Regions from separate parts of the Sporosarcina soli genome, predicted to be linked through region 2. Evidence: riboswitches for the same ligand, from Rfam matches in the RefSeq annotation. Region 2 holds a riboswitch; the other holds the start of a gene.
What was found. Region 2 has a riboswitch for S-adenosylmethionine ahead of metK (methionine adenosyltransferase). Riboswitches for the same ligand answer to the same signal wherever they lie in the genome.
Positions count from the first base shown of each region.

Region 1 (4,196 bases), on a different contig from region 2:
ATTCATATGGCTCCATTTACTCGGGGCCAGTCGGCGCCATTTTGTCACCTTTACTTGGAGGATACGATGACTATAAGGAACTCCCTTATGCTTCCACATTATGCGGGGCGTGTACGGAAGTTTGTCCGGTGAAGATTCCCCTTCACGAACTGTTGCATAAACACCGACAAGTGATTGTTGAAAAAGAAGGAAAAGCACCGATTTCGGAAAAGCTGGCGATGAAGGCGTTCGGGTTGGGCGCAGCATCTCCCGCGCTCTATAAAATGGGGTCCAAAATCGCACCTGCGGCTATGAATCCATTCACAGTTGGCGATAAAATTACCAAAGGTGTCGGACCGTTAAAAGCATGGACCGAAATCCGGGAATTCCCAGCACCTCACAAAGAACGGTTCCGTGATTGGTACAAGGAACGTTCGAAAGGAGACGATGAATCTTGACTGGGAACATTCAAGGGAGGGAAGCCTTTCTCACTAAAATAGCCAAACAGCTTGGCAGAGAGAAAGTCGCGACCGATATTATCAGACCAAAGTGGCGTCACCAACCTCAGGACAAAGTTTTACAAGGGGCTAGTCCCGATGAGTTAGTAGACGTGTTGGCAAAACAATGCCAAGTGATCAATACGGATTTTGTTGTGACAACCAAAGAACAACTAGCGTCCGACTTGCATCAAACGATTGTAGCCTATGGAGGAGGCCCTGTTGTTACCTGGAAGGATGCCCGTTTTGAACAATTTGGGCTCACTCCGCTACTGAAGGATACGTTACCAGCTGAACAAATCCCCGTTCATGAATGGGAAACCGCTAAAGGGAAAGAAAATATTGAGCTTGTCGAGCGGGCGAATGTTGGAATCACCATCAGTGACATCACATTAGCGGAATCGGGCACAGCGGTTCTATTCAGCAGTAAAGACAAAGGGAGAACCGTCAGTTTTTTACCGTTGAAATCGATCATCATCATTCCAAAAAGTACGATCGTTCCACGCATGACCCAAGCAGCGCGAATCATTCGGGAAAAAACGGCTAACGGCGAATACTTGGCTTCCTGCATCAACTTTATAACGGGGCCAAGCAATTCGGCCGATATTGAAATGATTCTTGTCGTCGGCGTTCATGGACCGATGAATATGACGTATATAGTTGTGGAAGATTTATAAGCAGAATCTAGATTCATAGAACTCAAAAAACCGTGTATGGAGTATTCCGTCCACGGTTTTTTATACAAATTGAAATACCTTTATCTATATAAGTTTTTCTTGGAATTAATGTATAATTTCCGCAGAGGGCGCGGTAATTATACAAACCGAACTCTGCACTGTTCGGTTGGCTAAGGAACCATCGGTATGAGTAAGGCGATTATAGCAAGGATAACCGCGGTCCATGCTAAACCTTTTTGTGGGGAGAAGAGACCAATAATACCTAAGACGAGCGCGATGCCTCCCAGCCAAAACGGGGCGTAAAAAAATCCGACGACAGCAAAAATAATGGCTAACCAGCCGATCCAAATACCATAGGAAGCTTTCAAATTCATCACCTCCGTTCTAAAAGAATTGGAAGAACAATTTACTTTATACTATGCACACTACCTTGTTTTTGCTTGGTCTATTTTCATGTGTTTAGAGTGTTAGTTGCTAATTTATTTTCGGAAAATCAAAGATCTTTTTGAAAAAAGGTTGCATTTTTTCTGATTAGCGTATATTATCGTTAATAACGAAATAAGCAAATAAAACTAAATAGTTTTTCTTATCTAGAGAGGTTTAGGGACTGGCCCGATGACGCCTCAGCAACCACCATTTTGGTACGGTGCTAATTCCAGCAAGTCCTTTAAACGACTTGATAGATGAGGAAAAGACTTGTTCATATGAAGAGTCTGCTCCTTTATGTATAGAGGGGCGGATTCTTTTTTGATTTGAATCAGCAGGGAGTTTGGACTCCCTGCTGATTCAAATCAAGCCTCCGGTGGATGTCACGGATTTTGAAAGGAGTCAATTGTGGCGATGGCTAGTGCCTTAATTTCTGCAAAGAACGTAGAAATACGGCAAATCGAACCCTTCGCTGTTCGATTCACAATTCAAAATCCGGAGCAATTACGCTGAGACGTGATTGATTTATATGAAAGTAAAAACCAAAGTGGGAGAGGGGAATGTGAAGCCGTTGAGTTTATTAGATACGTTGAAGGACCGTGTTTTGATAGGAGATGGAGCGATGGGGACATTGCTCTATACGACGGGCGTGGACCGCTGTTTTGAGGAGTTGAACTTGACGCAACCTGAACAAGTGCAACATATTCATGAGGCCTATATCGAGGCGGGGGCGGATGTGATTCAAACCAATACGTATGGAGCGAATTATATCAAACTGGCCAGATATGGTTTGGAAGACCATGTAAAGAAAATCAATCAGGCCGCGTTCCAAATTGCCAAGAGAGCCGCTCGGAAGGGGACATACATCCTTGGCACGATTGGTGGCATCCACGGAACTCAAACGACAATCGGAACGGAAGAGGAAATTAAACGTAGTTTCCGGGAGCAACTGTATTGCTTGCTCTTAGAGGAGGTGGATGGTCTTCTACTGGAAACGTATTATGATTTCGAGGAATTGAAGACCGTCTTGAAAATCGCTCGGGAAGCGACGGATATTCCAATCGTAACAAACGTCTCCATGCATGAGGCCGGTATTTTGCAAAATGGAATAGAGCTGGAGGATGCTTTGCAGCAGTTGGAAGATTTGGGAGCGGATCTGGTTGGTATCAACTGTCATTTGGGGCCTTACCATATGTTGAAATCATTGGAAACTGTGCCGCTTCCAAAGCGTGCCTTATTGGCGGTCTATCCCAACGCCAGCTTCCCTGAATACCGGGATGGCAAATTGTTTTACGAAAATGAACCGGCCTATTTTGAAAATTATGCGGCCAGTTTTCGGGAACAAGGGGTCCATCTGATCGGCGGTTGTTGCGGAACGACACCTGAGCATATCCAAGCACTGACAAAAGGGTTGATCAATCGGGACCCGATCCGTGAAAAGGTCATCAAAGTGAAAAAGCCTAAAGTGACAGCATCCAAAGTAAAAGGTCCACAAGCCCCGTCGCTGTTGGAGACGGTAAGGGAAAGGCACTCGATAATCGTTGAATTGGATGCACCGAAACATTTGGATACGCAAAAGTTCTTCGAAGGGGCACATGCCTTGCAAGATGCAGGGGTCGATGCCATTACATTGGCAGATAATTCATTGGCATCGCCACGGATTTGCAATACGTCCATGGCTTCGCTCGTTCAGCAAAAGACTGGGGTCACTCCGCTTGTCCATATCGCTTGCCGGGACCGGAATCTGATCGGTTTGCAATCGCATTTGATGGGGCTTCATACATTGGGCATCACTGAATTGTTGGCCATTACAGGAGACCCGACAAAAGTGGGCGATTTTCCGGGAGCGACTTCTGTTTTCGATGTTACCTCGTTTGAATTGATTCAACTGATCAAGCAGTTTAACGAAGGCATTTCATTGTCCGGGAAGTCGTTGAGAGAGAAAACTTCTTTTACGGTGGCGTCCGCTTTTAATCCGAATATCCGTCATCTGGAAAGGGCTATTCCGAGATTGGAGAAGAAACTGGCGTCAGGAGCTGATTATTTCATTACCCAGCCGATTTTTAGCCCTGAAAGAATTGAAGAGGTGTATAAGGCGACTAAACATATAGGAGCACCAATGTATATCGGAATTATGCCCCTAACCTCACCTCAAAATGCCGAATTTTTGCATAATGAAGTGCCGGGCATCAAATTGACAGATCAGGTTCGTGCAAGAATGGCGGCCACCGCCGGTAATCGGGAACAGTCTACGATCGAAGGGTTGGCGATTGCGAAAGAGCTGATCGATGTGGCGCTGGAGCATTTCCACGGTATTTACTTGATCACGCCTTTCATGCGTTACGATATGACGGTTGCATTAACGAAGTATATCAAGGAAAAAGTGCCCGCAGTAAAGGGGGTGATTCGAACAGAAAGTGCTGTACATGGATGAAATGAAAAAATACTAAGTAGACAAAGGGGATTATTTACATGGTAAATGTACAAAGTTCGACGATTGGTTATCCAAGAATTGGTGGGAAACGTGAATGGAAAAGAGCGTTGGAGCGTTTTTGGAATGGTGATATTTCGGAGGCTGAGCTGCTCGCAACGACAGAAGAACTCCGTTTAGATAGCT
Region 1 covers NZ_JBHSNO010000018.1:43,001-47,196, reverse strand. Annotated here, with positions in the region: gene ACFPRA_RS23340 (LutB/LldF family L-lactate oxidation iron-sulfur protein) at 1-437, shown strand, start outside; gene ACFPRA_RS23335 (LutC/YkgG family protein) at 434-1,153, shown strand; gene ACFPRA_RS23330 (hypothetical protein) at 1,324-1,521, opposite strand; SAM riboswitch class I at 1,737-1,843, shown strand; gene ACFPRA_RS23325 (bifunctional homocysteine S-methyltransferase/methylenetetrahydrofolate reductase) at 2,151-4,013, shown strand; gene metE (5-methyltetrahydropteroyltriglutamate--homocysteine S-methyltransferase) at 4,052-4,196, shown strand, end outside.
Region 1: another riboswitch for S-adenosylmethionine. It lies ahead of ACFPRA_RS23325 (bifunctional homocysteine S-methyltransferase/methylenetetrahydrofolate reductase); the one in region 2 lies ahead of metK (methionine adenosyltransferase).

Region 2 (4,196 bases):
ACATAAGGCACGAACAGCTGATTATATCGCAAGCGGACAAGAAGAAGGTGCGGTTCTCCTTCGGGATGGACGTCAAGACGAATGCATGACGGCTGACGGCTACTTTATAGGCCCTACGATCTTTGATCATGTCACAACAGATATGCGGATTTGGAAGGAAGAGATTTTTGCGCCTGTCCTTTCAATCGTTCGAGTGGAAACACTTGAAGAGGCCATCGAGTTGACCAATAAATCCGATTTCGGCAATGGAGCTTGCTTGTTTACGGCAAGCGGTCACAACGTCCGTTACTTCCGTGAACATATCCAAGTAGGTATGTTAGGGGTGAATTTAGGGGTACCTGCCCCGATGGCCTTCTTCCCATTCTCTGGATGGAAAAATTCATTTTACGGAGATTTACATGCAAACGGAACGGATGGAATAGAATTTTATACAAGAAGGAAAATGTTAACTGCGCGTTGGTAATTGTTTTTTAGATGAAAGTAAAACAGGAAGTCATCCTTTGATTGGGGTGACTTCCGTTTTTATGCATAAATCTGTTTCACCCGCTAGGAACGAGATATGAATGAGGGGGGCTCCCCCCTATTAGGTTTTTTCACAGAAAAAAAACCGGAAGATGCACATTTGCTCTTCCGGCTTCATATATTATTGTCCAGCTAGTTTTTTTAATGCTTCCGCTTTGTCCGTCTGTTCCCATGGCAAAACGACATCCGTGCGACCGAAATGTCCATAAGCTGCTGTTGCTTTGTAGATTGGACGACGTAAGTCGAGCATTTGGATGATGCCTGCTGGGCGAAGGTCGAACAGTTCACGAACGAGTTCCACAAGCTTGCTTTCCGCTACGATGCCTGTCCCAAAAGTATCAATTGAAATCGATACCGGTTGAGCAACGCCGATCGCGTAAGCAAGTTGGACTTCACAACGATCTGCAAGTCCTGCAGCGACGATGTTTTTGGCAACATAGCGTGCCGCGTATGAAGCGGAACGGTCCACTTTTGTTGGATCTTTCCCCGAGAATGCGCCGCCGCCATGGCGAGCATATCCACCGTAAGTGTCGACAATGATCTTACGACCTGTCAAACCGGCATCCCCTTGAGGTCCACCGATGACAAAGCGGCCTGTCGGGTTGATGAAGTATTTCGTGTTTTCATCGATCAACTCAGCCGGTACGACCGGGTTAATGACAACTTCCTTAATATCGCGTTGAATTTGTTCAAGTGTGATTTCCGGATGATGTTGTGTAGAGATGACAATTGTATCGATCCGTACCGGCACGTTGTTTTCATCATATTCCACAGTCACTTGCGTTTTTCCATCTGGACGCAAGTAGTTAATTGTTTCATCCTTCCGCACTTGTGCAAGGCGGCGAGAAAGTTTATGGGATAAGCTGATCGGTAATGGCATCAGTTCAGGTGTTTCATTGCAAGCATAACCGAACATTAGCCCTTGGTCACCCGCTCCGATCGCTTCAAGCTCATCATCAGTCATGGAGCCTTCACGCGACTCCAATGCCTCGTCAACCCCTGCAGCGATATCAGGTGATTGTTCATCGATTGCAGTCAGCACTGCAGATGTTTCCCAATCAAATCCGTATTTTGCACGTGTATAGCCGATTCCTTTCACAGTTTCACGAACCACTTTCGGGATATCGACATAAGTGGACGTCGTGATTTCCCCTGCAATCAGGACAAGTCCAGTTGTAATTGTCGTTTCGCACGCTACACGCGCATTGGGATCTTCTTCTAATATGGCATCCAAAATAGCGTCCGAAATCTGGTCACACATTTTGTCCGGATGCCCTTCTGTTACCGATTCTGATGTAAACAGTCGGCGGTTTGTCATTCCAGTTCCTCCTTATATCCTACGAGATTGATACGGTACTCATATGTCCCATGTAAAGCCCCCAAGATGAACGGACTTCAAGCCATTTCGAGCTCTATACACGAGGATTAAGGGCGATTTTATATCAATTACGCCTCGGCGTAATTGCGTCCAGATTTTGAATTGAGCAAAGCTCAATTAATTCCTTTCAAAATCTGTGACATCCGCCGGAGGCTTTATCTTCGTTCAGCGGGCGTTTGAATACCCGCTAGATAGTAAACAAAACAGCATCCATCTCACCCTCTATGGAGGTAGAAGTCTGCTGAATGAAGATAAAAAGCCTTTCGCTCACGTAAAAAGCACATGAGGAAAGGCAGGATTGTAAATGCACCTTTCACTCTTATCATACAGGATATTTATCTGTATCCAGATAAATATCTTGCTACAGGTTTGGCACCTTTGCGCTGACAAAAAAGTCATTGCAGGTTGCCGGGCTTCATAGGGCCTGACCCCTCCACCAGCTCGGGATAAGAGTATCCGTTCAACTATACATCCTACGGAAAATTGTCACTGATGTCAAATCTTTTTTCAATTTTCGCGTACAAAGTAATTGTTCTTTGAATTAGTATAGACTAATCCGTTAAATGTGTTATACTAATTCCATAATGTGATGTTACCCAAAGAAGATTGGGATTATACGTAAAGGAAGGTAATAAATTATGATATCTGCGAGAATTGGCGATGAGCTTCAAGAACTGCTGTCTGGTAAAAATGTGCATATGCAGCTTTCAGTACCACAGCTTGTGGAAAAGGCGACATCGCGCGGTGAAGCAAAACTAACTGCGGATGGAGCAATCACAGCTCAAACCGGTAAATATACAGGTCGTTCTCCTAAAGATAAGTATATCGTCGAGGAAGAGACCACGAAAGACAAAATTGATTGGGGTAAAGTGAACCGTCCCATCTCTGCCGACATTTTCGAGTCCTTATATACGAAAGTAATCCGCCACTTAAAAGAGAGAGATGAACTGTTCGTCTTCGATGGTTTCGCAGGTGCAGATCCCGCTTCACGTCTATCCATCCGGGTCGTCAATGAATTTGCATGGCATAATCTATTTGTCCATCAGTTATTCATCCGCCCGAACGAAGAAGAATTGAAAACGCATGTCCCGCAATTCACCATCGTTTCAGCTCCGTCCTTTAAAGCGGATCCTGCAATCGATGGAACGGATTCCGAGACATTCATCATCGTTTCCATGGAAAAGCGGATCGTCTTGATTGGTGGAACAGAGTATGCAGGTGAAATGAAGAAATCCATCTTCTCCATCATGAACTACTTGCTTCCTGAAAAAGACATTATGCCGATGCACTGCTCAGCAAACGTCGGTGAAGATGGTGACGTCGCTTTGTTCTTCGGTCTATCAGGAACTGGGAAAACGACGCTTTCCGCAGATGCGAACCGCAAACTGATCGGGGACGATGAGCATGGCTGGTCTGATAATGGTGTTTTCAATATTGAAGGTGGCTGCTATGCAAAATGCATCAACCTCTCTCAAGAAAAAGAACCTGAAATCTTCGGTGCAATCCGATTCGGTTCCGTTTTGGAAAACGTCGTCATCGATCCAGAAACACGCATTCCTGATTACGACGATGGTACATTGACGGAAAATACGCGCGCTGCGTATCCGATCCAAGCGATCGACAACATCGTTGACCCATCTGTTGCTGGACATCCGAAAACGATCGTATTCTTGACAGCAGATGCATTCGGCGTCTTACCTCCAATTTCCAAGTTAACGAAAGAGCAAGCAATGTATCATTTCCTAAGCGGCTTCACGTCGAAACTAGCTGGAACTGAACGTGGCATCACATCACCGGAAGCTACATTCTCAACTTGCTTCGGTTCACCATTCTTACCGCTCCATGCAACAGTATACGCGGAAATGCTTGGCAAGAAAATCGATGAGCATAACGCGCAAGTCTTCCTTGTCAATACTGGCTGGACTGGCGGCGAGTACGGCGTCGGTAAACGTATGGATCTAAAATACACGCGCGCTATGGTACGTGCAGCACTTGCAGGACAACTAAATGATGTTGAAACAGAAGTGAATGCTGTATTCGGACTTCAAATGCCAACATCTATCGAAGGTGTTCCAACGGAAGTGCTGAATCCACGCAATGCATGGGCTGATGGTACGGCTTATGATCAAAAAGCGAAAGAATTGGCAGACCTGTTCCGTGAAAACTTCAAGAAATTTGGTACGGTTTCAGAAGATATCGTCCTTAAAGGCGGACCAATCGCTTAATCAACGTTCAATCGTGTAGCACATTTCAAATGTGCTACACGATTTTTAATTTTCAAACTCCTAATCTCCCT
Region 2 covers NZ_JBHSNO010000006.1:250,470-254,665, forward strand. Annotated here, with positions in the region: gene ACFPRA_RS13425 (CoA-acylating methylmalonate-semialdehyde dehydrogenase) at 1-463, shown strand, start outside; gene metK (methionine adenosyltransferase) at 644-1,840, opposite strand; SAM riboswitch class I at 2,217-2,353, opposite strand; gene pckA (phosphoenolpyruvate carboxykinase (ATP)) at 2,539-4,125, shown strand; gene ACFPRA_RS13440 (alpha/beta hydrolase family protein) at 4,186-4,196, opposite strand, start outside.